3 regions of the Enterobacter sp. WI-ESBL-E8 genome follow, and region 2 is predicted to be linked to each of the others. Evidence: predicted binding sites of a transcription regulator. Region 2 holds the regulator's gene; each other region holds the start of a gene.
The links. The regulator LexA, encoded in region 2, represses DNA repair genes until DNA is damaged. The targets are predictions, from matches to a motif close to TNCTGTATGTACATACAGNA.
Positions count from the first base shown of each region.

Region 1 (10,604 bases), 2.8 Mb from region 2:
GGTGGCTCCTGGGATGCCTTAACCCAGGGCAGGGCGGATATTTTTGTCGGCGCACTCCATGAACCACCCCAGTTGAGCGAGTTTGGTTTTGCCCGTCTGGGCGTGCTGGAGCAGGTATTCGCCGTGGCACCCCATCATCCGCTGGCTCAGGAGCCAGAGCCCTTAAATCGACGCGTAATTAAGAGCTATCGCGCGATAGTGGTCGGGGACAGTTCTCGTCCAGAGTGTGCGGTTTCCTCGCAGCTGCTTGACGAGCAGGAAGCCATTACCGTTTTTGACTTTAAAACCAAGCTGGAGCTGCAGATAAGCGGTCTGGGCTGCGGCTATTTACCCCGCTATCTGGCGCAGCGGTTTATCGACAGCGGTGCGCTTGTTGAAAAACAGGTACTTGCTCAAAGCAGTAATGAATCGGTGTGGGTAGGCTGGAATGAACAAACTGCCGGGCTGGCCAGCGCCTGGTGGCGGGACGAAATTTTAGCAAATAGTGCTATCGCCGCCGTTTACTCTCAGCCCGACGTCCAGAAATCAGCCAGTTAGCAAAAAGAAAATCGTCCCGCGCTTTGCAAAGTATTGCCTTTTGTATCCGATGTGGGGCAAAATGCCGCCGCTGCAACCAAATGAATAATCGACGATATAAAAGGCGTCGGTTATTTTTTTTTGCATGTACGAAACGAAACTAAAAACCAAGAGGCCGGGCTTCGTACCGGATAGATATTTACTAAAATCCGACAGTTGTTGTCGCTGAGGAAGAAAGAAATGGGGCAATTTTTAGCTTACGTGGCGGTTATCACCGTAAAGGAGAATAACTATGTCGCTTAACGCAACTCCAAACACCTCTCGCGTGGAATTACGTAAAACGCTTACGTTGATTCCGGTTGTTATGATGGGCCTGGCCTATATGCAACCAATGACGCTGTTCGATACATTCGGTATCGTATCAGGCCTCACGGACGGTCATGTGCCGACGGCTTACGCCTTCGCGCTGATTGCAATCCTCTTTACCGCGCTCAGCTACGGTAAACTGGTGCGTCGCTATCCGTCTGCCGGTTCCGCCTACACCTACGCCCAGAAATCCATCAGCCCGACAGTTGGCTTTATGGTGGGCTGGTCATCGCTGCTCGACTACCTGTTCGCACCGATGATCAACATTCTGCTGGCAAAAATTTATTTTGAAGCCCTGGTGCCGTCGATTCCATCCTGGATGTTCGTCGTGGCGCTGGTGGCCTTTATGACGGCCTTTAACCTGCGCAGCATCAAATCCGTTGCCAACTTTAACTCCGTTATCGTTGTGCTTCAGGTTGTCCTGATTGCCGTTATTCTTGGCATGGTGATCTACGGCGTGTTCCACGGCGAAGGCGCTGGCACCCTGGCGAGCAGCAAGCCGTTCTGGTCTGGTGATGCACACGTGATCCCGATGATTACCGGGGCAACTATTCTCTGCTTCTCCTTTACCGGTTTTGACGGGATCAGCAACCTGTCTGAGGAAACCAAGGATGCAGAGCGCGTCATTCCGCGTGCTATTTTCCTGACGGCGCTGATTGGCGGTCTGATCTTTATTTTCTCGACCTATTTCCTGCAGCTGTACTTCCCGGATATCTCTCGCTTCAAGGATCCGGATGCGTCTCAGCCGGAAATTATGCTCTATGTGGCGGGTAAAGCGTTCCAGGTTGGCGCGCTGATCTTCTCCACCATCACTGTACTGGCGTCCGGTATGGCTGCGCATGCAGGCGTTGCGCGTCTGATGTACGTCATGGGCCGTGATGGCGTATTCCCGAAAAGCTTCTTCGGCTACGTTCACCCAACGTGGCGCACGCCGGCGATGAACATCATCCTGGTCGGTGCAATTGCGCTTCTGGCGATTAACTTTGACCTGGTGATGGCAACAGCGCTGATTAACTTCGGTGCGCTGGTAGCGTTCACCTTTGTTAACCTGTCGGTTATCTCTCAGTTCTGGATCCGCGAAAAGCGTAACAAGACGCTGAAAGATCACTTCCAGTATCTGTTCCTGCCGATGTGCGGTGCCCTGACCGTGGGCGCGCTGTGGGTTAACCTGGAAGAGAGCTCTATGGTGCTTGGTCTGATTTGGGCGGCAATCGGCCTGGTTTACCTGGCCTGCGTCACGAAGAGCTTCCGTAACCCGGTTCCTCAGTACGAAGACGTTGCGTAATACTGTGTCGGGTGGCGGCTACGCCTTACCCGACCTACAAACCCCGTAGGGGACAAAAAAAAGCCGGAGACATCGCCTCCGGCTTTTTTATATTCATCACTCAGACTATCTCTTGCGCGTACTTGAATAACGCTTTCAGCAGCGCCTGCTTCTCTTCGTTCCCTTCGTATTGACCGTAAAGCATCTCCAGCTCCTGTGCGTAGTTGTGCAGATACTCTGGCGTAAACACGTTGCGACGATGCTGCAGCCAGCGTTCCTGCTCTGCTTCATCCAGCGTGCCGGGGTAGTTACGCGCGCGGTAATTAAACATCAGTTTTTCGATGCGTTTATCGGCGAAAGTGATATCCAGCGCCGGTAAGTTACGCGGCTCGGTTTGCAGCACGATATTCATGGCCGCGCGATCGGCATCGCTGAAGAACCCGTTGTACAGCTGGGCATCCACGTTTTCTGACGGCACGAACGGCTCGGCTTCGGCAAAGATGGCGACCACTTTCTCACGCACCTGCGGGTTTTCACGCAGTACTTTCAGGTTATCAAGGCAGTGCTGTCGGTTAATGCCCAGCCTGTCGGCATCTTCCGGGCGCAGCGTATTCGCCTGCGCCAGTACCGGGCATTTATTGATATGCACCAGTTTGACCGGCACCGCAGGCAGATCGCCGAGTTCATTTTTCGGGGTGTAAAGCCGCTCGCGCAGGGTATCGCTGTCGAGCTCCAGCAGCGGCGAAATGTCGCCGGCTAAATCCACCATGATGACCGCATTACGGTTGTCCGGATGCCACGCCAGCGGTGCGACCCAGCTGGTATTGCCGCGCCAGGCGCCAAACATGCCGGAAATATGCACCAGCGGCTTCATCTGCGGCACGTCAATCAGCGTGGTCAATTTCTGCTTGCTGCGGTGGCTCAGCAGATACTCAAACAGCCTTGGCTGCGCGCTTTTCACCAGCCTCGCCATGGCAATGGTGGCATAGACGTCCGCCATCGCGTCGTGGGCATTGCTGTGCTCTATACCGTTGGCGCGCGTCAGGTGCTCCAGCCGGAAGCTCGTCAGCCCTTCCTCATTTTCCGGCCAGTTGATGCCTTCAGGACGCAGGGCATAGCAGGCGCGCATGATGTCGAGTAAATCCCAGCGCGAATTGCGGTTCTGCCAGCTCCAGGCGTAGGGATCGTAGAAGTTGCGATAAAAGATGTTGCGCGTCACTTCGTCATCGAAACGGATGTTGTTGTAACCGACCACGCAGGTATGGGGGACGGTGAACAGATCGTGGATGCGGCGGGCGAACTCCGCCTCGCTAAGGCCTTTTTCCCGCGCTTCCTGCGGCGTGATCCCGGTGACCATGACCGCGCCCGGCTGCGGCAGGTAGTCATCAGCGGGCTTACAGTAGAAGACCTCAGGCTCGCCAATGATGTTGAATTCGTCGTCGGTGCGGATGGCGGCAAACTGCGCCGGTCGGTCCAGCGCCGGGTGAGTGCCAAAGGTTTCGTAGTCGTGGAACAAAAAAGTCGGGCGTGCGGCAGAGTCAGACACCAGTAATACCATCCTGTTAAAAAATGACGTGACTATGGTAAACGATCGCGCGGGCCAGACCGAATAAAAAGCACCGTTGTGACACAAATTTGCGCGGCAGCTTCAGCGGAAAATCTGCGTCCTGTCACATTTTTTTGCAATTAAGCCAGGTAACGACATCAGAACTCCCGTAAAAAGGTCATCGATTTTTAATGACCTGAGGATATACCGTTGAAACGCCGTCTGTTTATTGCTGTTTCTTTACTCGCTTCGAGTGTCTCATCTGCTTTTGCGGCCGAACCGCTGGATTTTTCGCCGCAGCCTCCGGCCATTCAGGCTGGCTCCTGGGTGCTGATGGATTACACGACTGGTCAGATCTTAACGGCGGGCAACGAACATCAACAACGTAATCCGGCGAGCCTGACCAAGCTGATGACGGGCTATGTGGTGGATCGGGCCATTGATAGCCATCGCATTACGCCGGACGACATTGTCACCGTAGGACGTGATGCCTGGGCAAAAGGCAACCCGGTTTTTGACGGTTCGTCGCTGATGTTCCTGAAAGAGGGCGATCGCGTCTCCGTGCGCGATCTGAGCCGCGGTCTGATTGTCGATTCCGGTAACGATGCCTGCGTGGCGCTGGCAGATCACGTGGCGGGCGGCCAGCCGCAGTTTGTGAAGATGATGAACGACTATGTGCAAAAGCTGAACCTGCGCGATACGCACTTTGAAACCGTCCACGGCCTGGACGCGCCGGGCCAGCACAGCTCTGCCTATGACCTGGCCGTACTCTCCCGGGCCATCATTCACGGCGAGCCTGAGTTTTACCATATGTACAGCGAAAAGAGCCTCACCTGGAATGGGATCACCCAGCAAAACCGCAACGGCCTGCTGTGGGATAAAACCATGAACGTGGACGGTCTTAAAACGGGGCATACCTCGGGGGCAGGCTTTAACCTGATTGCGTCCGCCGTTGACGGCCAGCGTCGCTTGATTGCGGTGGTAATGGGGGCGGACAGCCCGAAAGGGCGCGAGGACCAGGCCCGGAAACTCCTGCACTGGGGGCAGCAGAATTTCGATACGGTGCAGATCCTGCACAACGGTAAAAAAGTGGGGACAGAGCGTATCTGGTACGGCGATAAGGAGCAGGTGAAGCTGGGCACCGACCAGGACTTCTGGCTGGCCCTGCCGAAAGCGGAAGTGCCGAATATCAAAGCCAAATACGTGCTGGATAAAAAAGAGCTGGAAGCGCCAATTGCCGCGCATCAGCGGGTCGGTGAGATCCAGCTCTATGACCGCGACAAGGTGGTAGCCCACTGGCCGCTGGTGACGCTGGAAGCCGTTGATAAAGGCGGCCTGTTCTCCCGCATGAGCGACTATCTGCACCACACGCTTTAACTGCTGCTGAGCAGACTGGCAGGGTTGCGAGTCTGCTCACATAATAAACACTTCACGTTTGCCGATAGGCCACGATCCGCTTTATAGTGTATAAATATACAGTGATAAATGGAGGCAGCATGGACTACAGCATTAAGCAGCAACAGAAACGTAAGATTGCCGGTTTTCATTTGGTCGGGCCGTGGGAACACACGGTAAAACAGGGTTTTGAACAGCTGGTGATGTGGGTCGACGGGCGTCACATTGAGCCACTGGAGTGGGTTGCGGTCTACTACGATAACCCGGATGAGGTCCCGGCAGAAAAACTGCGCTGCGACACGGCCGTCACGGTACCGGATGATTTCGTTATCCCGGAAAACAGCGAAGGCGTCATGATGACGGAAATCGCGGCCGGGGATTATGCCGTGGCGACGGCGCGCGTGGAAAACTACGACTTCGCCACGCCTTGGTATCAGTTCTTTAATTCCCTCCTGCAGGACAATAAGTACCAGATGGCGCTTAAGCCCTGCTTCGAGCGCTATCTCAACGACGGCAATGCAGACGGCTTCTGGGATATCGAAATGTATATCGCAGTAGAGCATAAAAAGGTTTAAGCCTGCTAAATGAAGGGTTTTTCAGCCGGAAGCGATCCGCCCGGCTGAAAACACAGTACAATTGTGATTTGCCGTGTAGCTGGAGAGCGGGTGTGCGTCCCGACAAATCATTAACTCCTTTTGAAATTCGCTTGTACAAACACTACCGCGTGGTGCATGGATGTCGCATCGCGCTGGCGTTCGTGTTGACGTTTGTCCTGGTCCGCTTGCTGGATGTTCCGGAAGGGACGTGGCCGCTGATCACGCTGGTGGTGGTGATGGGGCCCATCTCGTTTTGGGGAAACGTTGTTCCGCGCGCCTTCGAGCGGATTGGCGGGACCGTTTTAGGCTCGGCGCTTGGGCTTATCGCCCTGAAGCTGGAGCTTATATCGTTTCCAGTTATGCTGGCATGGTGCGGTGCCGCTATGTTCCTGTGCGGCTGGCTGGCATTGGGCAAAAGACCGTATCAGGCGCTGCTGATTGGGATTACTCTCGCGGTGGTGGTTGGTGCGCCCGCCGGAGATATGACCACCGCGCTGTGGCGAAGCGGGGATGTCATTCTGGGGTCACTGCTGGCCATGCTCTTTACCGGTATCTGGCCGCAGCGTGCTTTTCTGCACTGGCGCATTCAGATGGCCAACTACGTTACCGCGTTTAACCGCGTCTATCAGGCCGGTTTTTCTCCCAACCTGGTTGAGCGTCCCCGGCTGGAAAAGCATCTGCAAACGATCCTCAACGACGTGGTTAAAATGCGCGGCCTGATCACCCCCGCCAGCAAAGAAACCCATATTCAGAAAGCAATTTTCGAAGCCATCCAGACGGTAAGCCGCAACCTGGTCTGCATGCTTGAACTGCAGATCAACGCGCACTGGGCCTCGCGCCCCAGCCATCTGCTGATGCTTAACGCGCAGACCCTCAAAGAGACCCAGCAGATGACGCAGCAAACGCTGTTGACCATCGCACACGCGCTCTATGAAGGTAACCCGCAGCCGATACTGGCGAACAGCGAGCGGCTGAATGAGATCGTTGCGGAGCTGAAGCAGTTAATCAATGAACGCCAGGGCGATAACGTGGCAGAAACGCCTATTCACGGCTATGTCTGGCTGAGTATGGAACTGGCGCGTCAGCTTGAGCTGCTATCGCATCTTATTTGCCGGGCGCTGCGCAAATAAAAGGCGTATGTGACGCCTGCTGCTTCGATTCAGCAGCAATTGGGGTTATGATAGATTTAAACGATATACTCATTGTCATTCGCAGCCGCTGTCTGTTACAACGGTTGCCTTAACGAATCCGAATCTCACATTATCAGGGGTGTAAAAATGGAAACTACCAAGCCTTCGTTCCAGGATGTTCTGGAATTCGTCCGCCTGTTCCGCCGCAAAAACAAACTGCAGCGTGAAATCCAGGACGTTGAGAAGAAGATCCGTGACAACCAGAAGCGTGTTCTGCTGCTCGACAACCTGAGCGACTACATCAAGCCAGGAATGAGCGTTGAAGCTATTCAGGGCATCATCGCCAGCATGAAGAGCGACTATGAAGACCGCGTTGATGACTACATCATCAAAAACGCTGAGCTGTCCAAAGAGCGTCGTGACATCTCTAAGAAGCTGAAAGTGATGGGCGAAATCAAGAACGGCGAAGCAAAAAGCGAATAATCGCAGCGAATAGTGAAAAAGGCTCTCTGGTGACAGAGAGCCTTTTTTTATGATTCAGAACGCGGCTGTAGCTGATAAATCCAGGCATTAACCTGTTTGCCTTCGAGGGTGGTTACCGTGACCTCAACCCGATCGTAGCCGTCTTCAAATTCATCGAGCATTTGCCAGTGTGCGGCAAGGTTATCAGAGATAAACAGATAGCCTTCGACGCGGGGCCCGTCAGGGTGGAGCACAATCCCCGGGAAGTCTGCCGCAGCGCCCCAGCCTCGTTCGTAAAACGTGCCGGATACGAAGCCGGCCAGCCATTCACCGCCAATGTTTTCAAGAATATGCGCATTAGAGTGGCCCGGACGCAGCGTGCCGTAGACAAACAGAGCGTTCATTTTCCCTCACCCGCAAAGCAAAAAGCCTGCTTTAAAAGCAGGCTTTTTAAATTTGGCTCCTCTGACTGGACTCGAACCAGTGACATACGGATTAACAGTCCGCCGTTCTACCGACTGAACTACAGAGGAATCGTTGTGGAGGCTTATCTTAGCGGCGAAAAAAGTTTTGTCAAACCTGATCTTAGAGAAAATCGACCGATTGCTGATTCTGTCGTCAGTTTGTTGTAAATCCACACATCTTTTTCTGGAAAATACTTTGCAGGATGAGCATTTGTCCCCCATCATTTGAAATGGAGTTTCAACTTTTCTCTCTAAGGTCCATTTTGAACGTCACTGCCTCCTTACGCCAGGCGATAACGCGCACGCCATGGTATGCAAAACGTAAAAGCTATCGTGTTCTGTTCTGGCGTGAAATCACCCCTCTTGCTGTGCCTATCTTTCTGGAAAATACCTGCGTTCTGCTGATGGGGGTTCTGAGTACCTTCCTGGTGAGCTGGCTGGGGAAAGAGGCGATGGCCGGGGTCGGGCTGGCGGACAGCTTTAATATGGTGGTGATCTCGTTCTTTGCCGCCATAGACCTCGGGACGACGGTGGTGGTGGCCTTTAGCCTCGGCAAGCTTGACCCCAAGCGCGCGCGCGAGGCGGCCCGTCAGTCGCTGATGATCATGACCATTTTTTCGATCGTTCTGGCGGCGGTGATCCACTATTTCGGTAAAGAGATTATCGACTTTGTCGCCGGGGAAGCCACTAATGAGGTTAAAGACCTGGCGCTGACCTACCTGGAAATGACCGTCTTAAGCTATCCGGCGGCGGCCATTGCGCTGATTGGCAGCGGTGCGCTCCGCGGGGCGGGCAACACCAAAATCCCGCTGCTGATCAACGGCGGGATGAATATCCTGAATATCATCATCAGCAGCGTCCTGATCTACGGCGTGTTCTCCTGGGAAGGGCTGGGGTTCGTCGGTGCCGGACTGGGGTTAACCATTTCACGCTATATCGGCGCGGTGGCCATCATCGGGGTGCTGATGGCGGGGATCACGCCTTCGCTGCGCCTTACGCTGAAAAGCTATTTCCGCCCCTTTAATTTCGCCATTATCTGGGAAGTGATGGGGATCGGCATTCCCGCGAGTATTGAATCGGTGCTGTTTAACGGCGGGAAGCTGCTCACGCAGATGTTTGTCGCCGGGATGGGGACCGACGTTATCGCCGGTAACTTCATCGCCTTTTCCATCGCCTCGCTGATTAACCTGCCGGGTAACGCGCTGGGTTCGGCCTCGACCATCATCACGGGTAAGCGGCTCGGGAAAGGGCAAATAGGGCAGGCGGAGCGGCAGCTGCGGCACGTGTTCTGGCTATCAACCATTGGGCTGACCCTGATCGCCTGGGGCACCGCGCCGTTTGCCGGGCTGATGGCCTCGTTCTATACCCACGAAGATGATGTTAAAGAGGTCGTTAAGATCCTCATCTGGCTCAACGCGGCCTTTATGCCCATCTGGGCGGCCTCATGGGTTCTGCCCGCCGGGCTGAAAGGCGCGCGCGATGCCCGCTTTGCGATGTGGGTATCAATGCTCGGCATGTGGGGTTGTCGCGTTGTCGCGGGGTATACGCTCGGGGTGATGCTCGGATGGGGCGTTATCGGCGTCTGGCTGGGGATGTTCCTTGACTGGGCCGTGCGGGGCGCGCTGTTCTACTGGCGTATGGTCAGCGGGCGCTGGCTGTGGAAATATCCGCGGAAAAATGCCTGACAATTGCGCGAAATGGAGAATTATTCGGCAAACGATCGGAAATATGCATTCTGCCTTTGACATCATGGGGGAGCATCGATAATATGCGCCCCGTTCACACGATTCCTCTGTAGTTCAGTCGGTAGAACGGCGGACTGTTAATCCGTATGTCACTGGTTCGAGTCCAGTCAGAGGAGCCAAATTTGAAAAGCCTGCTTTTAAAGCAGGCTTTTTGCTTTTCTGCGGCGGGTAAAATTGTCGGGTGGCGGCTTCGCCTTACCCGACCTACAGGACATGTAGGCCCGGTAAGCGAAGCGCCACCAGGCACCAGACCGCACGAAATTACACACGAATCGGCGCCGTCGCCTCCTCGAGCCACGCACGCGCTTCACTATTCACCAGCGGCAACAGCGCCTCACGTACCTGCCGGTGATACGCATCCAGCCACTTTTTCTCCTGCTCGCTCAATAGATGCAGCTCAACCTGAGTTAAGTCGACAGGGATCAGCGTCAGCGAGGCAAATCTACAAAACCCCGGACGGCTCTCCACAATCTCCACCTGGTTTTCAATGCGAATACCGTGGCTATCGCCCAGATAATATCCCGGCTCGATAGTCATGATATTGCCCGCCACCAGCGGCCACGGGTTGACCTTTTTGGCAATACGATGCGGGTTTTCATGGATCAAAAGCTGATGCCCCACGCCGTGCCCCGTACCGTGATCGTAATCCAGCCCCATCTCCCACAGCGGACGACGCGCAAAAGCGTCCAGCTGATGCCCCTGAGTTCCGGAAGGAAACTGCAGGGTAATGAGTGATAGGAAACCTCTCAGCACGGCGGTGTAGTGCAGGCGCTGCTGCGGATCGACCTGACCCCATGCCAGCGTGCGCGTGGCATCGGTGGTGCCATTAGCATACTGACCTCCGGAATCGTTCAGGTAAAAATGGTCATGGCCGATAGGCTTGTTGCTGGCCTCGCTGGAATGGTAATGGCACATCGCCGCATTGCTGGAGGAGGCGGAGATAGTGGCAAAACTCTGCTCGATAAACCCCGGCTGCTGTTTGCGGAACGCGAGCTGCTGCGCCTGCGCGTCCAGCTCAGTCAGCGGTTGTCCTGCCGCCTCGCGCAGCGGCACTTCACGGCTTAGCCAGGCGAGGAAGTTGACCCACGCGGCACCGTCCTGGTGATGACACTCGCGGTAA
Region 1 is NZ_JBRWXJ010000001.1:3,151,618-3,162,221, reverse strand. It holds gene ACWHWP_RS15075 (LysR substrate-binding domain-containing protein) at 1-537, shown strand, start outside; gene yoeI (membrane protein YoeI) at 757-819, shown strand; gene plaP (putrescine/proton symporter PlaP) at 809-2,167, shown strand; gene sbcB (exodeoxyribonuclease I) at 2,268-3,704, opposite strand; gene dacD (serine-type D-Ala-D-Ala carboxypeptidase DacD) at 3,903-5,069, shown strand; gene sbmC (DNA gyrase inhibitor SbmC) at 5,189-5,662, shown strand; gene ACWHWP_RS15045 (FUSC family protein) at 5,755-6,813, shown strand; gene ACWHWP_RS15040 (DUF496 family protein) at 6,961-7,296, shown strand; gene ACWHWP_RS15035 (gamma-glutamylcyclotransferase family protein) at 7,344-7,679, opposite strand; tRNA gene ACWHWP_RS15030 (tRNA-Asn) at 7,733-7,808, opposite strand; gene emmdR (multidrug efflux MATE transporter EmmdR) at 7,970-9,424, shown strand; tRNA gene ACWHWP_RS15020 (tRNA-Asn) at 9,528-9,603, shown strand; gene ACWHWP_RS15015 (aminopeptidase P family protein) at 9,746-10,604, opposite strand, start outside.
Region 1: sbmC (DNA gyrase inhibitor SbmC) is a predicted target of LexA. The motif match lies at 5,154-5,173, and genes of this name have one in related genera.

Region 2 (10,604 bases):
GGCGCGTCAGATGACGGCGGCAATTATCGCTCGCGGGCATCGTCATATTGCCTATCTGGGGGCGCGACTTGATGAACGTACTATCATCAAACAGAAGGGATACGAGCAGGCGATGCTCGACGCGAACTTAACCCCTTACAGCGTGATGGTGGAGCAGTCCTCTTCCTATACGTCGGGTATTGAGCTGATGCGTCAGGCGCGACGTGAGTATCCGCAACTGGACGGTATTTTCTGTACCAACGATGACCTTGCGGTCGGCGCGGCGTTTGAGTGTCAGCGTCTGGGGCTGAAGATCCCTGATGATATGGCGATCGCCGGCTTTCACGGCCACGACATCGGCCAGGTGATGGAGCCGCGTCTGGCGAGCGTCCTGACCCCGCGTGAACGTATGGGCCGCATTGGCGCAGAACGCCTGCTGGCGCGCATTCGTGGCGAGACGGTTACTCCAAAAATGTTAGATTTAGGTTTCACCTTGTCACCGGGTGGATCTATTTGAACTGACAAATTTGAAGTAGCTCACACTTATTCACTTCGCGCACGTTTGGATATTGCTTCTCTTTTGCCCCGGCAGGACAATGTTACCGATAACTGTTACCCGTAACAATTGACTGAGGGACACCCTTTGAGCACGACTAATCATGATCACCACGTCTACGTCCTGATGGGCGTTTCCGGTAGCGGGAAATCAGCCGTGGCCAGCGAAGTGGCGCATCAACTCCAGGCTGCATTTCTGGATGGTGACTTCCTCCATCCGCGCAGCAATATCATGAAGATGGCCTCCGGCGAGCCGCTGAACGACGACGACCGCAAACCGTGGTTGCAGGCGCTGAATGACGCCGCGTTCGCCATGCAGCGCACCAATAAAGTTTCTCTGATCGTCTGCTCCGCGCTGAAAAAAACCTATCGCGACCTGCTGCGTGACGGCAACCCGAACCTCTCTTTCATCTACCTGAAAGGAGACTTCGAGGTGATTGAAAGTCGCCTGAAGGCGCGTAAAGGTCACTTCTTCAAAACTCAGATGCTGGTGACGCAGTTCGAAGCGCTGCAGGAGCCGGGTGAAGACGAGAAAGACGTCTTAGTGGTTGATATCGATCAGTCACTGGAAGGTGTTGTTGCCAGCACCATCGAGGTCATTAATAAAAGGCAGTAAGTTTTGAGTACATTAACGCTAGTTTTGACAGCAGTGGGTTCCGTATTGCTGCTGCTGTTTTTGGTGATGAAGGCGCGTATGCACGCCTTTGTTGCTTTGATGGTGGTTTCTATTGGTGCTGGTCTCTTTTCCGGTATGCCGCTCGACAAGATCGCCGCGACGATGGAAAAAGGGATGGGCGGCACGCTGGGCTTCCTGGCTATTGTGGTCGCGCTTGGCGCGATGTTTGGCAAGATTTTGCACGAGACGGGCGCGGTCGACCAGATTGCCGTCAAAATGCTGAAATCCTTTGGCCACAGCCGCGCGCAATACGCGATAGGCCTGGCGGGGCTGATTTGCGCGCTGCCGCTGTTCTTCGAAGTCGCCGTGGTGCTGCTGATTAGCGTGGCGTTCTCCATGGCTCGCCATACCGGCACTAACCTCGTGAAGCTGGTTATTCCGCTGTTTGCGGGCGTGGCGGCGGCCGCAGCGTTTCTGCTGCCCGGACCCGCGCCGATGCTGCTGGCCTCCCAGATGCACGCTGACTTTGGCTGGATGATTCTGATTGGCCTGTGCGCGGCAATTCCGGGGATGATTATTGCCGGCCCGCTGTGGGGCAACTTCATCAGCCGTTACGTTGAGCTGCACATTCCTGACGACATCACCGAGCCGCACCTGGGCGAAGGCAAAATGCCGTCCTTCGGCTTTAGCCTGTCGCTGATCCTGCTGCCGCTGGTTCTCGTGGGGCTGAAAACCATCGCCGCGCGCTTTGTGCCGGTAGGGTCTTCCGCCTACGAGTGGTTTGAGTTCATCGGCCACCCGTTCACGGCGATCCTGGTGGCCTGTCTGGTGGCGATTTACGGCCTGGCGATGCGTCAGGGGATGCCGAAAGACCGGGTGATGGAGATCTGCGGTGCCGCGCTGCAGCCTGCGGGTATTATCCTGCTGGTGATCGGTGCAGGCGGCGTGTTCAAGCAGGTGCTGGTGGATTCTGGCGTAGGCCCGGCTCTGGGTGAAGCGCTGACCGGAATGGGCCTGCCGATTGCGGTAACCTGCTTTGTGCTGGCCGCGGCGGTGCGTATCATCCAGGGCTCTGCGACCGTGGCGTGTTTAACCGCCGTCGGTCTGGTGATGCCGGTAATTGAACAGCTGAACTACTCCGGTGCGCAGATGGCCGCGCTGTCTATCTGTATCGCAGGCGGTTCGATTGTGGTCTCCCACGTTAACGACGCAGGCTTCTGGCTGTTCGGTAAGTTCACCGGCGCCACCGAAGCACAGACCCTGAAAACCTGGACGCTGATGGAAACCATCCTCGGCACGACGGGTGCGATTGTCGGGATGATTGCCTTTACGATGCTGAGCTAAATGCGGTGATTTAAAACGGCTTAAAAATAAGGCCCGGTAGCGCTAGAGCTTACCGGGCCTTTTTATTATGCAGAACACCAGGCCGGGAAAGGTGAGACCACCGCCCGGCTTTTTCATATCACTCGCCCTGCGTGGCGCTCTCAATCGTCAAACGCACGTCAGAGGTGATCAACTCTGCCAGCATCTGGTATACCTTCAGCGTCTCTTCCGGCTCGGCATCGCCCGTATCGCTGATAAAGCCTTCGTCACGCAGCGTCAGCACCAGGGAACTGAAGACCGCTTTGTCGAAGAATTCAGGCGCGTTAATGCCGTGCAGAACAGACAAGCGCTGTGCCAGCGTCCGGCTCTCTTTTTCCAGCGTACCGCGGTTGATAGACGGGTTCGCGCTCAGCAGCCAGAAGGTAATGGCGTAGCGCTGCAGCGTTTCGCGCGCACCGGCCGCCAGCAGCTGCAGGGTGCGGGAGCGTGACGGATTGATATGCAGCTCGTCATTCGTGACGGTGATCAGCCCCTGACGACGCAGTTCTTCCGTCAGTTTGTCCAGCTCGCCCGCCAGCTCATCTTTGCTCCAGCGCAGGAACAGCTCCGCTTTCAGCATCGGGTAGAGCGTATCAACGTGACGCAACAGCTCCTGACGCGAGATGCGGCGATGCTGGGTGATGATGGCCGCCATGAGCGACGGCAGCATCAGCATATGGGTGATGTTGTTGCGGTAGTACGTCATCAGCACTGCCTGCTCGCGCGGCAGAATGATGATGTCGCCGATCGTGTCTTTTTCAACTTCAAACTTGTTCATCTGCAGCGCGTGATCGATAAGCTCACTGGCGGTCGCAGAAGGCACGGTTGAATCAACCGAATACGGCACGTTGCGCATCATATCCAGATAGCAATCCAGCTGTTCCGTCAGCTGTTCACGGGTCAGCGAGCGCTGGCGCGAAGCCAGAAGCGCCGTACAGCACAGGTTCATGGCGTTAGCCGCCCCGGCGTTGTTAATGCGCACCATCAGCTCGGACGCAATGCCGTTCACCGTTGGCGTCAGCCAGGCCGGACGGATCGCTTCGATAGGATCGATGGACTCGCGCCACTCCGGAACGTGATGGTTCAGATACGTCATCAGCGGCATCGGCTCGCCAAAGTTCACGTAGCCCTGGCCCAGGTTGCGTAACTTGCTCAGGCCGCGCAGCATCTGCGGCAGGCTCTCTTTCTCTTTGGTCGCGCCGCGCAGCTCTTTGGCGTAAGTGCCCACCTCCATCACGTGCTCATAGCCAATGTAGATTGGCACCAGCGTGATGGGACGGGTTCCTCCGCGCAGCATGGCCTGAATGGTCATCGACAGCGTGCCGGTCTTAGGATCGAGCAGACGTCCGGTACGGGAACGACCGCCCTCCACGAAGTACTCCACGGAATAGCCGCGGCTGAACAGCTCGCCCAGATACTCGCGGAACACGGTGGAGTAGAGCTTGTTGCCCTTGAAGGTACGCCGGATAAAGAAGGCGCCCAGGCGGCGGAAAATCGGACCTGCTGGCCAGAAATTCAGGTTGATACCGGCAGCGATGTGCGGCGGTACCAGCCCCTGGTGATAGAGGACATAGGAAAGAAGCAGGTAGTCCATGTGGCTGCGGTGGCAGGGAACATAGACAATTTCATGGCCATCGTGCGCCAGCTGGCGTACGCGCTCGGCATTATGAACGTTGATGCCCTGGTAGAGGCGGTTCCAGGTAAAGCCGAGAATACGATCGGAAAGGCGGATCATCTCGTAAGAGAAGTTCGCTGCAATCTCTTCCATTAGCGCAATGGCGTTCTGCTGAGCTTTCTCATGCGAAATTTTCTTGCTGCGCGCTTCGTCTTCAACGGCGCGGGCAATCGCTTTGGAGGCCAGCAGCTTGTTGAACAGGTCCTGACGCGCCGGGAGGCGAGGCCCTACGGCCGCCAGGCGCTGACGGGCGAAGTGCATACGCGCCACGCGCGCCAGTTTTTGCGCGATGATCTTGTCGGTGCCGTGCTCGTCCGCCATGCGGCGCAGCGAAACGGAAGGCGAGAAGCGCACAAAGCTGTCGCGTCCCAGCCAGGAGACCGCGAAGAACTTCTGGATGCCGTTAAGCATGCGCAGCGGTGGATTCTCTTCACCTTTTTCACGGCCTGGACGGCGACCAAACATCACCGATACCGGCACCATCTGCACATCCAGATCAGGATTGCTGCGGTGCAGGTCGAGATAGTCGTGGAACAGCTTGATGGACTCTTCTTTTGGCGTGTAATAGGTAAACACGCGAGGTCCGCCGTGAATGAACACGTAGCGCGGTAGTAGGGTGCCGTCAACTTCCAGTGGTTCAAGCGGATCAGGTAGGTCATGCGCCAGACACTGGGCGCGAAGCGTCAGTAAGTCTGCCTTCGAGTTATAAGGCAAAACGTACATAATAGGACGCGACGTATCGAGCCCCAATTCCAGCGCGGGTTCTGCTGGGATAGACTTGCTTTTTACCAGGATGCTTAATGGTAAATTAAGTAATTTGTAGTAAATTCGTGGCCAGCCGGACATAAACGATGTAAAGCCTCTGGTTAATAATGCAATTGCGCCGCAAGGATAACAGAAAGCGCGCAAAATTTCTGTTGTTACCCGTCATACTTCAGGCTGTAGCGAAACGCGCTACAGCTATAGTTACTGACGCTATTTCCAATAAAAGGTTCTTTTAATGGCCAATAATACCACTGGGTTAACCCGAATCATCAAAGCCGCCGGCTATTCCTGGAAAGGTTTCCGCGCCGCATGGATCAATGAAGCCGCTTTTCGCCAGGAGGGCGTCGCCGCTATCATCACGGTGATTATCGCCTGTTTCCTTGATGTTGATGCAATAACACGTGTTCTTCTGATCGGCTCCGTGCTTCTGGTGATGATAGTGGAAATTCTTAATAGCGCTATTGAGGCTGTTGTTGACCGTATCGGCTCTGATTTCCACGAACTCTCTGGCCGGGCAAAAGACATGGGCTCTGCTGCCGTGCTGCTGGCGATTATCACTGCCGTTATCACCTGGGTCACGCTGCTTTGGTCACATTTCCGATGAGCCTCGAGGAATAATTAAGTCCCTGGTTTTTTGTGCAGTTTTTGGTTCCAAAATCGCCTTTGACTGTATATACTCACAGCATAACTGTATATACACCCAGGGGGCGGAATGAAAGCGTTAACGACCAGGCAGCAAGAGGTGTTTGATCTCATCCGGGATCATATCGGCCAGACGGGTATGCCACCCACGCGTGCGGAAATCGCGCAGCGTCTGGGCTTCCGTTCTCCGAATGCTGCCGAAGAACACCTGAAAGCGCTGGCACGTAAGGGCGTGATTGAGATTGTTTCGGGCGCGTCACGTGGTATCCGCCTGCTGGTGGAAGAAGAGACGGGCATTCCGCTGGTGGGGCGCGTTGCTGCGGGTGAGCCTTTACTGGCACAGCAGCATATTGAAGGCCACTATCAGGTCGATCCAGCCATGTTCAAACCGAGCGCTGATTTCCTGCTGCGTGTAAGCGGTATGTCGATGAAAGACATCGGTATTCTTGACGGCGATCTGCTTGCGGTTCACAAAACGCAGGATGTGCGCAACGGCCAGGTCGTGGTCGCACGCATCGATGACGAAGTCACCGTCAAGCGCCTTAAAAAGCAGGGTAACACCGTCCAGCTGTTGCCTGAAAACAACGAGTTCTCCCCGATTGTGGTGGATCTCCGTGAACATAACTTCTCTATCGAAGGACTGGCGGTTGGGGTTATTCGCAACGGTGAATGGCTTTAATCTCTTCCTGACAGGCTACGGCTCCGCTGTAGCCTGATTCATTTTCTGCTCCCGGTATTTTTCATGTCACTGCTGACGGCATCCGATAAGGCATTGTGGCGTCTTGCTCTGCCAATGATTTTCTCCAATATCACCGTGCCCTTGCTGGGTCTGGTCGATACTGCCGTTATTGGTCATCTTGATTCGCCTGTTTATCTTGGCGGCGTGGCGATTGGCGCGACGGCAACCAGCTTCCTGTTTATGCTGCTGCTCTTTTTGCGCATGAGCACCACCGGACTGACCGCACAGGCTTATGGCGCAAAAGATCCGCTGCGTCTGGCTCGCGCGCTGGTGCAGCCGCTGATACTTGCGCTTGGCGCGGGGGCGTTAATCGTTTTACTGCGCGCTCCCCTGATTGACCTTGCGCTTCATATCGTTGGCGGCAGCGAAGCGGTACTGGAGCAGGCGCGACGTTTTCTTGAAATCCGCTGGCTCAGCGCGCCCGCCTCGCTGGCTAACCTGGTTCTGCTGGGCTGGCTCCTGGGCGTACAGTACGCCCGTGCACCGGTGATTTTGCTGGTAGTGGGTAACCTTCTCAACATCGTGCTGGATATCTGGCTGGTGATGGGTCTGCATATGAACGTGCAGGGTGCGGCACTGGCGACCGCGATTGCAGAATACGGAACCTTTATTATTGGTTTGTGGATGGTCTGGCGCGTTCTGGCGATGCGCGGGATCTCCCTTGCGCTGCTTAAAACCGCCTGGCGCGGGAATATCCGTAAGCTGCTGGCGCTCAACCGTGACATCATGCTGCGCTCGCTGCTTCTTCAGCTCTGTTTCGGCGCGCTGACGGTTTTCGGGGCCCGGCTGGGGCCCGAAATCGTCGCGGTCAACGCGGTATTGATGACGCTTCTGACCTTTACCGCCTACGCGCTGGACGGCTTTGCCTATGCGGTTGAAGCGCATTCTGGGCAGGCGTATGGCGCGCGCGAAAGCGGGCAGCTACAGGATGTCTGGCGGGCAGCCTGCCGTCAGTCGGGACTGGTCGCGCTGGCGTTTGGTCTGGTTTATGCCTGTTTTGGCGAGCAGATTGTGGCGTTACTCACCTCTCTTTCTTCACTGCGCGAGCTGGCGGGCCATTACCTTATCTGGCAGGTGATTTTACCGGTGGTCGGCGTCTGGTGTTATCTCCTGGACGGCATGTTTATCGGTGCGACGCGCGGAGCCGAAATGCGTAACAGCATGGCTGTCGCGGCGGCCGGATTTGGCCTGACGCTGTTGACGCTACCGTGGCTTGGCAACCACGGTTTATGGCTGGCCCTTGCCGTCTTCCTCTCGCTGCGGGGGTTATCGCTGGCTTTTATCTGGCGGCGCCACTGGCGGGACAATACCTGGTTCCCCTCGCGTCACGATATATCGTGACGGTTAAAGATTCCGAATATGAAACCAACAGCCGAATCCTTAACTACAATAATTATCACGTCCAGCAGAAAAGAACGTAACGGACGTTACGACCCGACGCTTAACTAAGAGGACACGATGATGAATAAAGACGAAATCGGCGGCAACTGGAAGCAGTTCAAAGGTAAAGCGAAAGAACAGTGGGGTAAGCTGACTGATGACGATATGACCGTCATTGAAGGTAAACGCGATCAGCTTGTCGGTAAAATTCAGGAACGTTACGGCTACGCGAAAGATCAGGCGGAAAACGAAGTCAAAGACTGGGAAACCCGTAACGACTACCGCTGGTAACGCTGAATAACCCACGAGGCGGCTCTAAGCCGCCTTTTCTTTTGTCGCTAACGCGGCTTTTTCTTCACGAGTATAGAGTGGTCATGCTGGCACGCGTCCTGATGACGACAGGCTTCCACTTCAACGCACGCTGAACACAGCCCGTGCGCTTCAATCACGTTATGACGCAGGGCAAAGCCCATTTTAGCGGCCAGCGAATGCATAATGTCTTCCACGCCTTCCGCGCCTTCTTCTTTCACAACCCCACAGCGATCACAGATAAACATCGCCGATGTATGCGTTGGCTGATCGAACAGATGGCACAGCACATAGCTGTTTGTGGACTCTACTTTATGCACGAATCCTTGTTCCAGCAGGAAATCCAGCGCGCGGTAGACCGTCGGCGGTTTCGCCTGCGGCTCGCTTTCGCGGAGCAGGTCGAGCAGATCGTAGGCGCTGATTGCACCCTGCTGCAGGCTCATCAGACGTAATACTTCAAGGCGCTGCGGAGTCAGGCGCACATTGCGTTGCGCGCACAGCTTTTCGGCCTGCGCTAACAGCTCTTTTGTGGACTTATCCATGTAGCACCCCGGATGTTATAGGACGGAAAACCCTCACTTTATCATGTTCTGGTAAAAACACCGAGATCCGCCAGTCTGTGCTATACCTGACCCATCGCAAACCGGGAAATAAACAATGAAAAGACCTGACTGTATTCGGCACTGGCGCGACGTTGAAGGTGCGGATGATTCGACCTATCCAGGGAGTGATGAGCTGTTTTCTATCGGTGCACCGCTGGCTCGCAGGCTCGGGCTCGGGCGCATTGGCATTCATCATGAACGGTTGCCGCCGGGACGCAGGACGTCTTATCCCCATGCGGAAAGCGACGAAGAAGAGTTTATCTACGTGCTCGAAGGCTACCCGGAGGCCTGGATTAATGGCTATTTGTGGAAGCTTGAACCGGGCGACAGCGTGGGGTTCCCCGCCGGAACCGGTATCTGCCATACCTTTATCAACAACACGGATGAAGAGGTTCGGCTACTGGTCGTTGGCGAGGCCAACAAGAAGCACAACCGCATCTACTACCCGCTCAACCCCGTGTATGCCGCCACGCGTGAAGATCGCTGGGTCGACCATCCTCCACAGTTTTTTGGACCGCACGATGGAAAACCTGGGAAAAAATAATTTCCTCTTCTATAAATATTGAGGGCCGTCACAAAATATAACAGGCCGTAAGGGAATTTTACTTAGGGAAAGAAATAGCGGGTCTTTTACTACTTATTCACAGCAATAGTTCGTTCCTGTTTGGGTGATAACAGACAGGGGTTATTTCATAACAGACTATAACGGGCATCCTGTGAAAAAAAATTTTAAATTTTCGGTGGTGAGTATCGCTGTCTCCTTGTTTATGGCAAATCAGGCGGGAGCAGCCAATACCTGGACAGAATCACGTAGCGACGCAATGGGTGGCACTGGCGTTGCCTCTGGCAGCTATGGCAGTGGGGCGTTAATCAACCCCGCGCTGCTGGCAAAGGCAAAACCGGACGATGATGTGACGGTTATCTTGCCTTCGGTCGGCGCGCAGATCACAGATAAAGACAATCTTCAGGATGAGATTGATAATATCAACGACAAAATTAACCACTATAAAGACGTGGTGGATAATCTTACGCCGATTGAAATTATCACCAATCCGCTGGGTTCTATTAACCAGTTCCAGGGCGCGGCAAAAGATCTTGCCGACGAGCTGGACTATCTCAAGGGCAAAACCGCACGCGCGACGGCAGGGGCTGGCATTGCAGTGAGTATCCCTAACGACGTGCTCTCCGTGGCCTTTATGGCGAAAGGCTACGCCCATGGTCGGGTAAGCTCGTCTATCGATCAACAGGACATTGATTATCTGCGCGGTATTCAAAAAAGCGATGCGGTAGCGGCCGGTGTCGCGCTGGATGCTGCCCTGAACGGCACGGATCAAATCACCAAAAACCTCAACTCTACGGCTTCTGGCCGGGCGGCAATTGTGTCCGACTACGGCGTTGCCGTTGCGCGCCAGTTCGATCTCGGCGGTGTCCCGGTATCCGTGGGCGTGACGCCAAAACTGCAAAAAACCTGGGTCTATAACTACACCACCTCAATCTACGATTACGACAGTAATAAGTGGAACGATAGCCGCTACCGTACAGACGATACGGGCTTTAACGTTGATGCCGGTATTGCGGCTGATTTCGGCGAAAACTGGACGGTTGGCGTGAGCGGACAAAACCTGATGTCGCGTGATATCGACACCAAAGATATCCGTATCCGCAACGGGCGTACCGGGGAAGTGGTGAGCTATAAAGATACCTACCAGATCCGTCCGCTGGTGACCGCCGGGGCCGCCTGGCACAACGATCTGGTGACGCTGACTGCCGATGGCGATCTGACGGAAACCAAAGGCTTCAAGAGCGAAGATAACTCACAGTACGTTGGCGTCGGTGCCGAGGTTACGCCGCTGAGCTGGCTGGCCGTGCGTGCGGGTTATCGCGCGGACGTGAAGGGTAACGACAGCAATGTCTTTACCGGCGGTGTCGGTTTCGCGCCGTTTAGCACCGTTCACGTTGACCTGATGGGGCTGTACGGCG
Region 2 is NZ_JBRWXJ010000001.1:375,415-386,018, forward strand. It holds gene gntR (gluconate operon transcriptional repressor GntR) at 1-496, shown strand, start outside; gene gntK (gluconokinase) at 623-1,150, shown strand; gene gntU (gluconate transporter) at 1,154-2,494, shown strand; gene plsB (glycerol-3-phosphate 1-O-acyltransferase PlsB) at 2,613-5,033, opposite strand; gene ACWHWP_RS01805 (diacylglycerol kinase) at 5,188-5,556, shown strand; gene lexA (transcriptional repressor LexA) at 5,665-6,273, shown strand; gene dinF (MATE family efflux transporter DinF) at 6,337-7,674, shown strand; gene ACWHWP_RS01820 (CsbD family protein) at 7,795-8,004, shown strand; gene zur (zinc uptake transcriptional repressor Zur) at 8,052-8,564, opposite strand; gene ACWHWP_RS01830 (cupin domain-containing protein) at 8,680-9,168, shown strand; gene traF (conjugal transfer protein TraF) at 9,341-10,604, shown strand, end outside.

Region 3 (10,604 bases), 4.4 Mb from region 2:
CGTACCTGTGGCTGGGTAAAGTGAAGGGCGAGCAGTTTGACCGACTCAGCCTGCTGAAGGATATTCTGCCGGTCTACAAACAGGTGCTGATTGAGCTGGGCAAGCGCGGCATTCAGTGGGTGCAAATCGACGAACCCGCGCTGGTGCTTGAACTGCCGCAGGCGTGGCTCGATGCCTTCAAACCGGCGTATGACGCGCTTACCGGTCAGGTAAAACTCCTGCTGACCACCTATTTCGATGGCGTGACGCCGAACCTGAAGACCATTACCGCGCTGCCGGTTCAGGGCCTGCACGTTGACCTCGTACACGGTAAAGACGATGTCGCGGAGCTGCACAAGCGGCTGCCTGCGGACTGGCTGCTCTCCGCTGGTCTGATCAACGGCCGTAACGTCTGGCGCGCCGATCTCACCGAGAAATATGCCCAGATTAAGGACATCGTCGGTAAGCGTGAGCTTTGGGTAGCATCTTCCTGTTCGCTGCTGCACAGCCCGATCGATCTGAGCGTGGAAACGCGTCTGGATGCCGAAGTAAAAAGCTGGTTTGCCTTCGCGCTGCAAAAATGTGAAGAGCTGGCCCTGCTGCGCGACGCGCTCAACAGCGGCGACACGGCGGCGATTTCCGAATGGAGCGCACCGATTCAGGCGCGCCGTCATTCGGCTCGCGTGCATAACCCGGCGGTGGAAAAACGCCTGGCGGCCATCACCGCCCAGGACAGCCAGCGTCAGAGCGCGTATGAGGTGCGCGCCGAAGCGCAGCGCGCCCGCTTCAACCTGCCCGCGTGGCCGACCACTACAATTGGTTCCTTCCCGCAGACCACCGAGATCCGCGGCCTGCGTCTGGACTTCAAAAAGGGCAATCTGGATGCGAATCACTACCGCACCGGTATCGCTGAACACATCAAACAGGCGATTATCGAGCAGGAACGTCTGGGTCTGGACGTGCTGGTGCACGGTGAGGCCGAGCGTAACGACATGGTGGAATACTTCGGTGAACATCTGGACGGTTTCGTATTTACCCAGAACGGCTGGGTGCAGAGCTACGGCTCCCGCTGCGTGAAGCCACCGGTGGTTATCGGTGACGTCAGCCGCCCGGAAGCGATCACCGTGGAGTGGGCGAAATACGCGCAGTCCCTGACGGACAAGCCGGTGAAAGGAATGCTCACCGGTCCGGTAACGATTCTTTGCTGGTCTTTCCCGCGTGAAGACGTGACCCGTGAAACCATCGCGAAGCAAATTGCGCTGGCGCTGCGTGACGAAGTGGCGGATCTCGAAGCCGCAGGCATTGGCATCATCCAGATTGACGAACCGGCGCTGCGCGAAGGCTTGCCGCTGCGTCGCAGCGACTGGGATGCGTATTTACAGTGGGGCGTGGAAGCGTTCCGCATCAACGCCGCGGTCGCGAAGGACGACACGCAGATCCACACCCACATGTGTTACTGCGAATTTAACGACATCATGGATTCGATTGCCGCGCTGGACGCTGACGTGATCACCATCGAGACCTCGCGTTCAGACATGGAGCTGCTGGAGTCGTTTGAAGAGTTCGACTATCCGAATGAGATTGGGCCGGGCGTGTACGACATTCACTCCCCGAACGTGCCGAGCGTGGAGTGGATTGAAGCCCTGCTGAAAAAAGCGGCTCAGCGCATTCCAGCAGAGCGCCTGTGGGTAAACCCGGACTGCGGACTGAAAACCCGCGGCTGGCCGGAAACCCGCGCGGCGCTGGCCAACATGGTGAAGGCGGCGCAGAACTTGCGTCAGGCGTAACGGATCTGCATTGCCGGGTGGCACCCGGCCTACCTGAAGGCCCGGTAAGGCGTAACTGCCACCGGGCTTTTTTTACGCTTTTTCCCCGCCGTACTGGCTAAACCACGCCAGCATCCGCTGCCAGCCATCTTTGGCTGATTCCGCGTGATAGCTCGGACGATAATCGGCGTTAAACGCATGTCCGGCATCCGGGTACACCACAATCTCCGCCTTCGCATTGGCCGCGCGGAGCGCATGGCGCATGGTCTCTACCGAATCCAGCGAAATACCGGTGTCCTGACCGCCGTACAGCCCTAACACCGGGGCATTTAACTCAGTGGCGATATCCACGGGATGTTTCGGTGAATTCAGCGTCTTTTCACCCACCAGTTTGCCGTACCAGGCGACAGCGGCTTTGAGCTGCGGGTTATGTGCGGCATACAGCCAGCTAATGCGACCGCCCCAGCAGAAACCGGTGACCAGCAGACGGTGTGGATCGCCCCCGTTGCGCGCCGCCCAGCTGGCAACGTGGTCGAGATCGGCCAGCACCTGTGCGTCAGGAACCTTGCTGACCAGGTTGCTGAGCAGCGTGGGAATATCGCTGTAGTCGTTCGGATCGCCCTGACGGAAGTAGAGCTCTGGAGCAACGGCCAGATACCCTTCCAGCGCCAGCCGGCGGCAGAGGTCGCGAATGTGTTCGTGAACGCCAAAAATCTCCTGAATCACAATCACGATGGGCAGCGGGCCGTCTGCCGATTTTGGCCGTGCGTGATAAGCAGGCATATTCTCCCCCTGCGAGGGAATGGAGGTCTCACCCGCCGTAATTTCCGCTTCTGGCGTCGACACGATGGTTGAAGCATGTGGGGCCGCAGCAGGTGCAAAACCGGTTTTTTCAGTCATGGCATTCTCCGTACCAATGAGTTAGCGCAAAGGTAAATATAGACACCAGGTTAACAACTCACAGTGCCTTAAACGGTCTATCTTTTGTGCAGCACATGACGATATAACTTGTTAATGTGATGTAAATCACTTTTTTATGGAAATTTAATGCAATCATTTTCATTCATGGTGAGTTGCGTCACGAAATTATCCTTACTGCTTCTGTAAAGTACCGTTTTACTTCTTCTGACTAACCGACCCACAGAGGAGTCACCTATGTCTAAGTCTGATGTTTTTCATCTCGGCCTCACCAAAAACGATTTACAAGGGGCTACGCTCGCAATCGTCCCTGGCGACCCTGAGCGTGTGGAAAAGATCGCCGCGCTGATGGATAAGCCGGTCAAGCTGGCAGCCCATCGCGAATTCACCACCTGGCGTGCAGAGCTGGATGGTAAAGCCGTGATCGTGTGTTCTACCGGTATCGGTGGACCGTCTACTTCAATTGCTGTTGAAGAACTGGCGCAACTGGGCATTCGTACTTTCCTGCGTATCGGTACCACCGGCGCTATTCAGCCGCACATCAACGTGGGCGACGTGCTGGTCACGACCGCGTCCGTACGTCTGGACGGAGCAAGCCTGCACTTTGCGCCGATGGAATTCCCGGCAGTAGCAGACTTTGAATGTACTACTGCGCTGGTTGAAGCCGCGAAATCCGTGGGCGCGACTACCCACGTGGGCGTAACCGCCTCTTCCGATACCTTCTACCCGGGCCAGGAGCGTTACGACACCTTCTCCGGCCGCGTCGTTAGCCGTTTCAAAGGCTCAATGGAAGAGTGGCAGTCCATGGGCGTGATGAACTACGAAATGGAATCTGCAACGCTGCTGACCATGTGCGCAAGCCAGGGTCTGCGTGCCGGTATGGTGGCGGGCGTTATCGTCAACCGTACCCAGCAGGAAATCCCGAACGCCGAAACCATGAAGCAGACTGAAAGTCATGCGGTGAAAATCGTGGTTGAAGCCGCGCGTCGCCTGATCTAGTCCTCTCCTTTCGAAATCAAAGGCCGACACGTTCGGCCTTTGTTTTTTTGCGTAGCGCCTCGCAGGAAAACCCTTTCAAACTGGACGTTTATACAGCACAATCCTATTTTGTGCGGGTAATACGTTGATGCAGGGGGCATTGTGGATATCTCAGTCCTGGTATATGCGGTGATTGCGCTGGCGGGTGTGGCAATAGGCTGGCTCATTTCCAGCTATCAGCATGCGCAGCAGAAGGCCGATCAATTGGCAGAGCGCGAAGAGATAGTCGCCGATTTAAGCGCGGCAAAGCAGCAGCTTGCGCTGAGCGAACACTGGCGTGATGAGTGTGAGCTGCTCAACAACGAGCTGCGTAATCTGCGCGATATCAACACCTCGCTGGAGGCCGATCTCCGCGAAGTGACCACCCGCCTTGAATCCACGCAACTGCATGCGGAAGACAAAATCCGCCAGATGATCAACAGCGAGCAGCGCCTCAGCGAACAGTTTGAGAACCTCGCCAACCGTATTTTCGAGCACAGCAACCGTCGCGTTGACGAACAGAACCGCCAGAGTCTGAACAGCCTGCTGACGCCGCTGCGCGAACAGCTGGACGGTTTTCGCCGCCAGGTGCAGGACAGCTTTGGTCAGGAAGCCCGCGAGCGCCACACGCTGGCGCATGAGATTCGCAATCTTCAGCAACTGAATGCGCAAATGGCGCAGGAAGCGGTCAACCTGACCCGTGCCCTTAAAGGTGATAACAAAACCCAGGGCAATTGGGGAGAAGTGGTACTGACCCGCGTACTGGAAGCCTCTGGCCTGCGGGAAGGCTATGAATACGAAACGCAGGTGAGTATCGAAAACGATGCCCGCTCGCGTATGCAGCCGGATGTAATAGTGCGGCTGCCGCAGGGTAAAGATGTGGTGATTGACGCCAAAATGACGCTGGTGGCGTATGAGCGCTACTTTAATGCGGAAGATGACTATACGCGTGAGTCTGCCCTGCAGGAGCACATTGCCTCGGTGCGTAACCACATTCGCCTGCTCGGCAGAAAAGATTATCAGCAACTGCCAGGCCTGCGCTCGCTGGACTATGTTCTGATGTTTATCCCGGTTGAGCCCGCGTTTCTGCTGGCACTCGACAGACAGCCTGAGCTGATCACCGAAGCGCTCAAAAACAACATTATGCTGGTCAGCCCTACCACGCTGCTGGTGGCCTTGCGCACTATTGCCAACCTCTGGCGCTATGAGCACCAGAGCCGCAACGCGCAGCAGATTGCCGAACGCGCCAGCAAGCTGTACGACAAAATGCGCCTCTTCGTGGACGACATGTCTTCGGTCGGGCAGAGCCTGGACCGTGCGCAGGATAACTACCGTCAGGCGATGAAAAAACTCGCCTCCGGCCGTGGCAATCTTCTGGTGCAGGCAGAAGCATTCCGCAGCCTGGGAGTAGAGGTTAAACGCGAGATTAATCCGGAATTGGTCGAACAGGCCATCGCCCAGGACGAAGAGTTTCGCCTGCGTGAAGGTGCGGACGAACAAAAGACAAACAGTGAAGACAACACCTTAGCGGCGGATTTATCACTCGAAGAGCCTCCCGCGCGTTTCTTTCGCGGTGGTTGAAACGTAGGGCAATTGCGCCCAATCTGTTACACTTCACGAACATTTTACTGATAAGCAGGCTCTGAGATGGTTGACGATTCACAAGACACAACGCACTTTGGCTTTCAGACTGTCGCCAAAGCGCAGAAAGCTGACATGGTGGCCCACGTATTTCATTCCGTGGCGGCGAAGTACGATGTGATGAATGACCTGATGTCGTTCGGTATTCATCGCTTGTGGAAGCGCTTCACCATTGACTGTAGCGGCGTGCGTCGTGGACAAACTGTGCTGGACTTAGCCGGCGGTACGGGCGATTTAACCGCGAAATTCTCCCGTCTGGTGGGCGAAACCGGTCGGGTTGTTCTCGCAGATATCAATGACTCCATGCTGAAAATGGGACGCGAAAAGCTGCGTAACATCGGCGTGGTGGGGAATGTGGAATATGTGCAGGCAAACGCCGAAGCGCTGCCGTTCCCGGACAACACCTTCGACTGCATCACTATCTCCTTCGGTCTGCGTAACGTTACCGATAAAGAAAAAGCGCTGCGTTCCATGTATCGCGTGCTGAAGCCGGGTGGACGCCTGCTGGTGCTCGAGTTCTCTAAACCCATTATTGAGCCGCTGAGCAAAGCTTACGACGCCTATTCCTTCCACGTGCTGCCGCGCATCGGCGAGCTGGTGGCCAACGACGCGGAAAGCTATCGCTATCTGGCGGAGTCTATCCGTATGCACCCGGATCAGGACACATTAAAAGCCATGATGCAGGACGCGGAATTTGAGAACGTTGAATATTTCAACCTGACGGCGGGTGTCGTCGCGCTGCATCGCGGTTACAAATTCTGAGTGGAGGTGTCCCGTGCCCTTTAAACCCTTAGTCTCCGCAGGCATCGAGAATGTACTGAACGCTTTTCTGTATCGCGCTCCGGCGCTGAAAGCCGCACGTCAGCGGCTGAGCGGGAAGGTATTACGTATTGTTTTAAAAGAGTTCTCGACGCCGCTTGTGCTGGTCTTCAGCGAGCGCCAGCTTGACGTTCTGGGGGAGTGGGAAGGTGAAGCCGACTGCTCGGTCATCACTCACATGAGCGTGCTGCCAAAACTGCGCGATCGCCAGCAATTAACGGCGCTTATCCGCAGCGGTGAGCTGGAAGTGGAAGGCGATATCCAGGTCGTGCAGAACTTCGTTGCGCTCACCGATCTGGCTGAGTTTGACCCGGCAGAACTGCTCGCACCCTTTATCGGCGACATTGCCGCCGAGGGCATCGGGAAAGTCCTTCATGGCGGCGCATCCTTCGCGCGCAAAAGCTTTCAACGTCAGCAACGCTATGCGGCGGAAGTGCTGACGGAGGAGTGGCGAATGGCGCCCGGATCGCTGGAAGTTGCGTGGTTTGCGGAAGAAACCGCTGCTGTTGAACGTGCGGTTGATGCGTTAACCAAACGGCTGGAAAAACTGGAGGGCAAATGACGCCTGGTGAAATTCGGCGCCTCTATTTCATTATTCGCACCTTTTTGAGCTACGGGCTCGACGAGCTTATCCCCAAAATGCGTATCACGCTGCCGCTTCGTATCTGGCGGCGGATGCTGTTCTGGATGCCCAATCGTCATAAAGGTCAGCCGCTGGGCGAGCGTCTGCGCCTGGCGCTGCAGGAGCTGGGGCCGGTGTGGATTAAGTTCGGGCAGATGCTCTCGACCCGTCGCGATCTCTTCCCGCCTCTGATTGCTGATGAGCTCGCGATGCTGCAGGATCGCGTCGCACCGTTTGACGGCGCGCGCGCGAAAAAGCAAATTGAAGAGGCGATGGGAAATATTCCCGTCGAGACCTGGTTTGACGATTTCGACATTCAGCCACTGGCGTCGGCCTCTATCGCGCAGGTGCACACCGCGCGTCTGAAAGAAAACGGCAAAGAAGTCGTTATTAAAGTCATTCGTCCGGACATCCTGCCCGTCATCAAAGCAGACATGAAGCTGATTTATCGTCTGGCGCGCTGGGTGCCGCGTCTGCTGCCGGACGGGCGCCGTCTGCGTCCGATGGAAGTGGTGCGGGAATATGAAAAAACGCTGATTGACGAGCTTAACCTCCTGCGCGAGTCGGCAAACGCCATTCAGCTGCGTCGCAACTTTGAAAACAGCCCGATGCTTTATGTACCTGAAGTCTATTCTGACTACTGCAGCCAGAACATGATGGTAATGGAGCGCATCTACGGTATTCCCGTCTCCGATGTGGTGGCCCTGGAAAAACAGGGAACGAACATGAAGCTGTTGGCCGAACGTGGCGTACAGGTCTTCTTTACCCAGGTATTCCGCGACAGCTTCTTCCACGCGGACATGCACCCGGGCAATATCTTCGTGAGCTACGAGCACCCTGAAGATCCGAAGTATATTGGTATCGACTGCGGGATTGTGGGGTCGCTGAATAAAGAAGATAAACGCTATCTGGCTGAGAACTTCATCGCTTTCTTCAACCGCGACTACCGTAAGGTGGCCGAGCTGCACGTCGATTCCGGCTGGGTGCCGCCGGACACCAACGTCGAAGAATTCGAGTTTGCGATCCGAACCGTTTGCGAACCGATTTTTGAAAAACCGCTGGCGGAAATCTCCTTCGGGCACGTGCTGTTAAACCTGTTCAACACCGCTCGCCGCTTTAATATGGAAGTCCAGCCGCAGCTAGTTTTACTTCAGAAAACATTACTTTACGTTGAGGGTGTAGGCCGACAGCTCTATCCTCAGTTAGACTTGTGGAAGACCGCGAAACCTTTCCTTGAATCCTGGATTAAGGATCAGGTTGGCATTCCGGCGCTGGTGCGCTCGCTGAAGGAGAAAGGCCCGTTCTGGATAGAGAAAATGCCTGAAATTCCTGAACTGGTTTATGACAGTTTGCGTCAGAGCAAGAACCTTCAGCACAGTATGGATAAAATCGCCCGCGAGCTTCAGTCCAGCCGCGTTCGTCAGGGACAGTCACGCTATCTCTTTGGGATTGGCGCAACGCTGCTGCTGAGCGGTACGCTGCTGCTGATCAACCGCCCGGACTGGCAGATGATGCCCGCCTGGCTGATGGCTGGCGGGGCTGTTGTCTGGCTGGCCGGCTGGCGAAAAACGCGCTGAGTTCATCGCCTTCGACGGGTCGCATACGTATAATGCGACCTGACTAATTAATCATCTATCCCTGAGGAACATGTATGGGTGGTATCAGTATCTGGCAATTGTTGATCATTGCCGTCATCGTCGTGCTGCTGTTTGGCACCAAAAAGCTCGGTTCTATTGGTTCCGATCTGGGCGCGTCTATCAAAGGCTTCAAGAAAGCGATGAGCGATGATGAGAGTAAGCAGGATAAAACCAGCCAGGACGCTGACTTTACTGCTAAATCCATCTCCGACAAGCAAGAAGAAGCCAAAAAGGAAGACGCTAAAAGCCACGATAAAGAGCAGGTGTAAGCCGTGTTCGACATTGGTTTTAGTGAGCTGCTGCTGGTCTTTGTGATTGGTCTGATCGTGTTGGGGCCGCAGCGTCTGCCGGTGGCAGTGAAAACCGTTGCGGGCTGGGTGCGTGCGCTGAGATCGCTGGCATCGACCGTTCAGAATGAGCTGGCGCAGGAGCTTAAGCTGCAGGAATTTCAGGAAAGCCTGAAAAAGGTTGAGAAGGCGAGCATGGATAACCTGACGCCGGAACTGAAAGCCTCAATGGATGAACTGCGTGAAGCGGCGGAATCCATGAAGCGCTCCTACAGCGTTAACGATCCTGAAAAAGCGAGCGATGAAGCGAACACCATCCATAACCCGGTGGTGAAGGGCAGCGAGGAGCAGCGTGAGGGCGTAACGCCAGCCAGCGCTGAACATCAGGCTGCTGCGCCGGAACAGACGCCGCAGGAAACTGAAGTGAAAAAACAGGCGCAGCCGGAAGACCCCGCGATAAAAGTGGCAGAGGCGAAGCCCGCCGCACCTGTTTCCGAATCATCCCCCTCGTCGAGTGATAAAGCGTAAACATGGCTGTAGATGATACTCAACCGCTCATTACGCACCTCATTGAGCTGCGTAAGCGCCTGTTAAACTGCATTATTGCGGTTCTCGTTATTTTTCTATGCCTGGTCTATTTCGCCAACGATATCTACCAGGTTGTCTCTGCACCGTTGATCAAGCAGATGCCGCTGGGCGCAACGATGATTGCGACGGACGTGGCCTCTCCGTTCTTTACCCCCATCAAGCTTACCTTTTGGGTATCGCTGATTGCCTCTGCGCCGGTCATTCTGTATCAGGTCTGGGCATTTGTGGCGCCGGCCTTGTACAAGCATGAACGCAAGCTGGTGATCCCGCTGCTGGTCTCCAGCTCCCTGCTGTTCTATATCGGCATGGCGTTTGCCTATTTTGTTGTCTTCCCGCTGGCCTTCGGCTTCCTCACGCACACCGCGCCGGAAGGGGTTCAGGTGTCGACGGATATCGCCAGCTACCTCAGTTTTGTCATGGCGCTGTTTATGGCGTTCGGCGTGGCATTTGAAGTGCCGGTGGCCATTGTGCTGCTTTGCTGGGTAGGGGTAACCACGCCGGATGACCTGCGTAAGAAGCGTCCGTATATCCTGGTAGGCGCATTTGTGGTCGGTATGCTGCTGACGCCGCCAGATGTGTTCTCGCAAACGCTGCTGGCCATACCGATGTACTGCCTGTTTGAAGTCGGCGTATTCTTCTCGCGTTTCTACGTGGGTAAAGGACGTCGAACGGATGATGAAGACGATACGTCCGACAAGACTACTGAAGATTAAAACCAGCCGCCCGTCAGGGCGGTTGTTATATGGGGATTAGTATGTTTGATATCGGACTCAACCTGACCAGCCCGCAGTTTGCGAAAGATCGCGATGAGGTGGTTGCGCGTGCATTTGCGGCTGGGGTGAAAGGACTGCTGCTTACGGGGACCAACCTGCATGAAAGCGAGCAGGCGCAGCAGCTGGCGCAACGCTACGATCGCTGTTGGTCTACCGCTGGCGTGCATCCTCATGACAGCAGCCAGTGGACCCCGGACAGTAGCGAAACCCTGCACAGGCTGGCGAAGATGCCAGACGTTGTGGCTATCGGTGAATGCGGTCTCGATTTCAACCGTAACTTTTCTACGCCTGAAGAGCAGGAAAAGGCGTTCACTGCCCAGCTTGCACTGGCGGCAGAGCTTGAAATGCCCGTATTTATGCACTGCCGCGACGCGCATGAGCGTTTCCTGGCGCTGCTGGATCCGTGGCTGAATAAACTGCCCGGCGCGGTGCTGCACTGCTTCACTGGTTCTCGCCAGGAGGCGCTGGATTGCCTGAAGCGAGGGCTTTATCTGGGCATTACCGGCTGGGTTTGCGATGAGCGCCGCGGGCTTGAGCTTCGGGAACTGTTACCCGCG
Region 3 is NZ_JBRWXJ010000001.1:4,762,161-4,772,764, reverse strand. It holds gene metE (5-methyltetrahydropteroyltriglutamate--homocysteine S-methyltransferase) at 1-1,766, shown strand, start outside; gene ACWHWP_RS22760 (dienelactone hydrolase family protein) at 1,839-2,645, opposite strand; gene udp (uridine phosphorylase) at 2,901-3,662, shown strand; gene rmuC (DNA recombination protein RmuC) at 3,804-5,261, shown strand; gene ubiE (bifunctional demethylmenaquinone methyltransferase/2-methoxy-6-polyprenyl-1,4-benzoquinol methylase UbiE) at 5,328-6,083, shown strand; gene ubiJ (ubiquinone biosynthesis protein UbiJ) at 6,097-6,702, shown strand; gene ubiB (ubiquinone biosynthesis regulatory protein kinase UbiB) at 6,699-8,339, shown strand; gene tatA (Sec-independent protein translocase subunit TatA) at 8,414-8,668, shown strand; gene tatB (Sec-independent protein translocase protein TatB) at 8,672-9,214, shown strand; gene tatC (Sec-independent protein translocase subunit TatC) at 9,217-9,987, shown strand; gene tatD (3'-5' ssDNA/RNA exonuclease TatD) at 10,029-10,604, shown strand, end outside.
Region 3: rmuC (DNA recombination protein RmuC) is a predicted target of LexA. The motif match lies at 3,741-3,760, and genes of this name have one in related genera.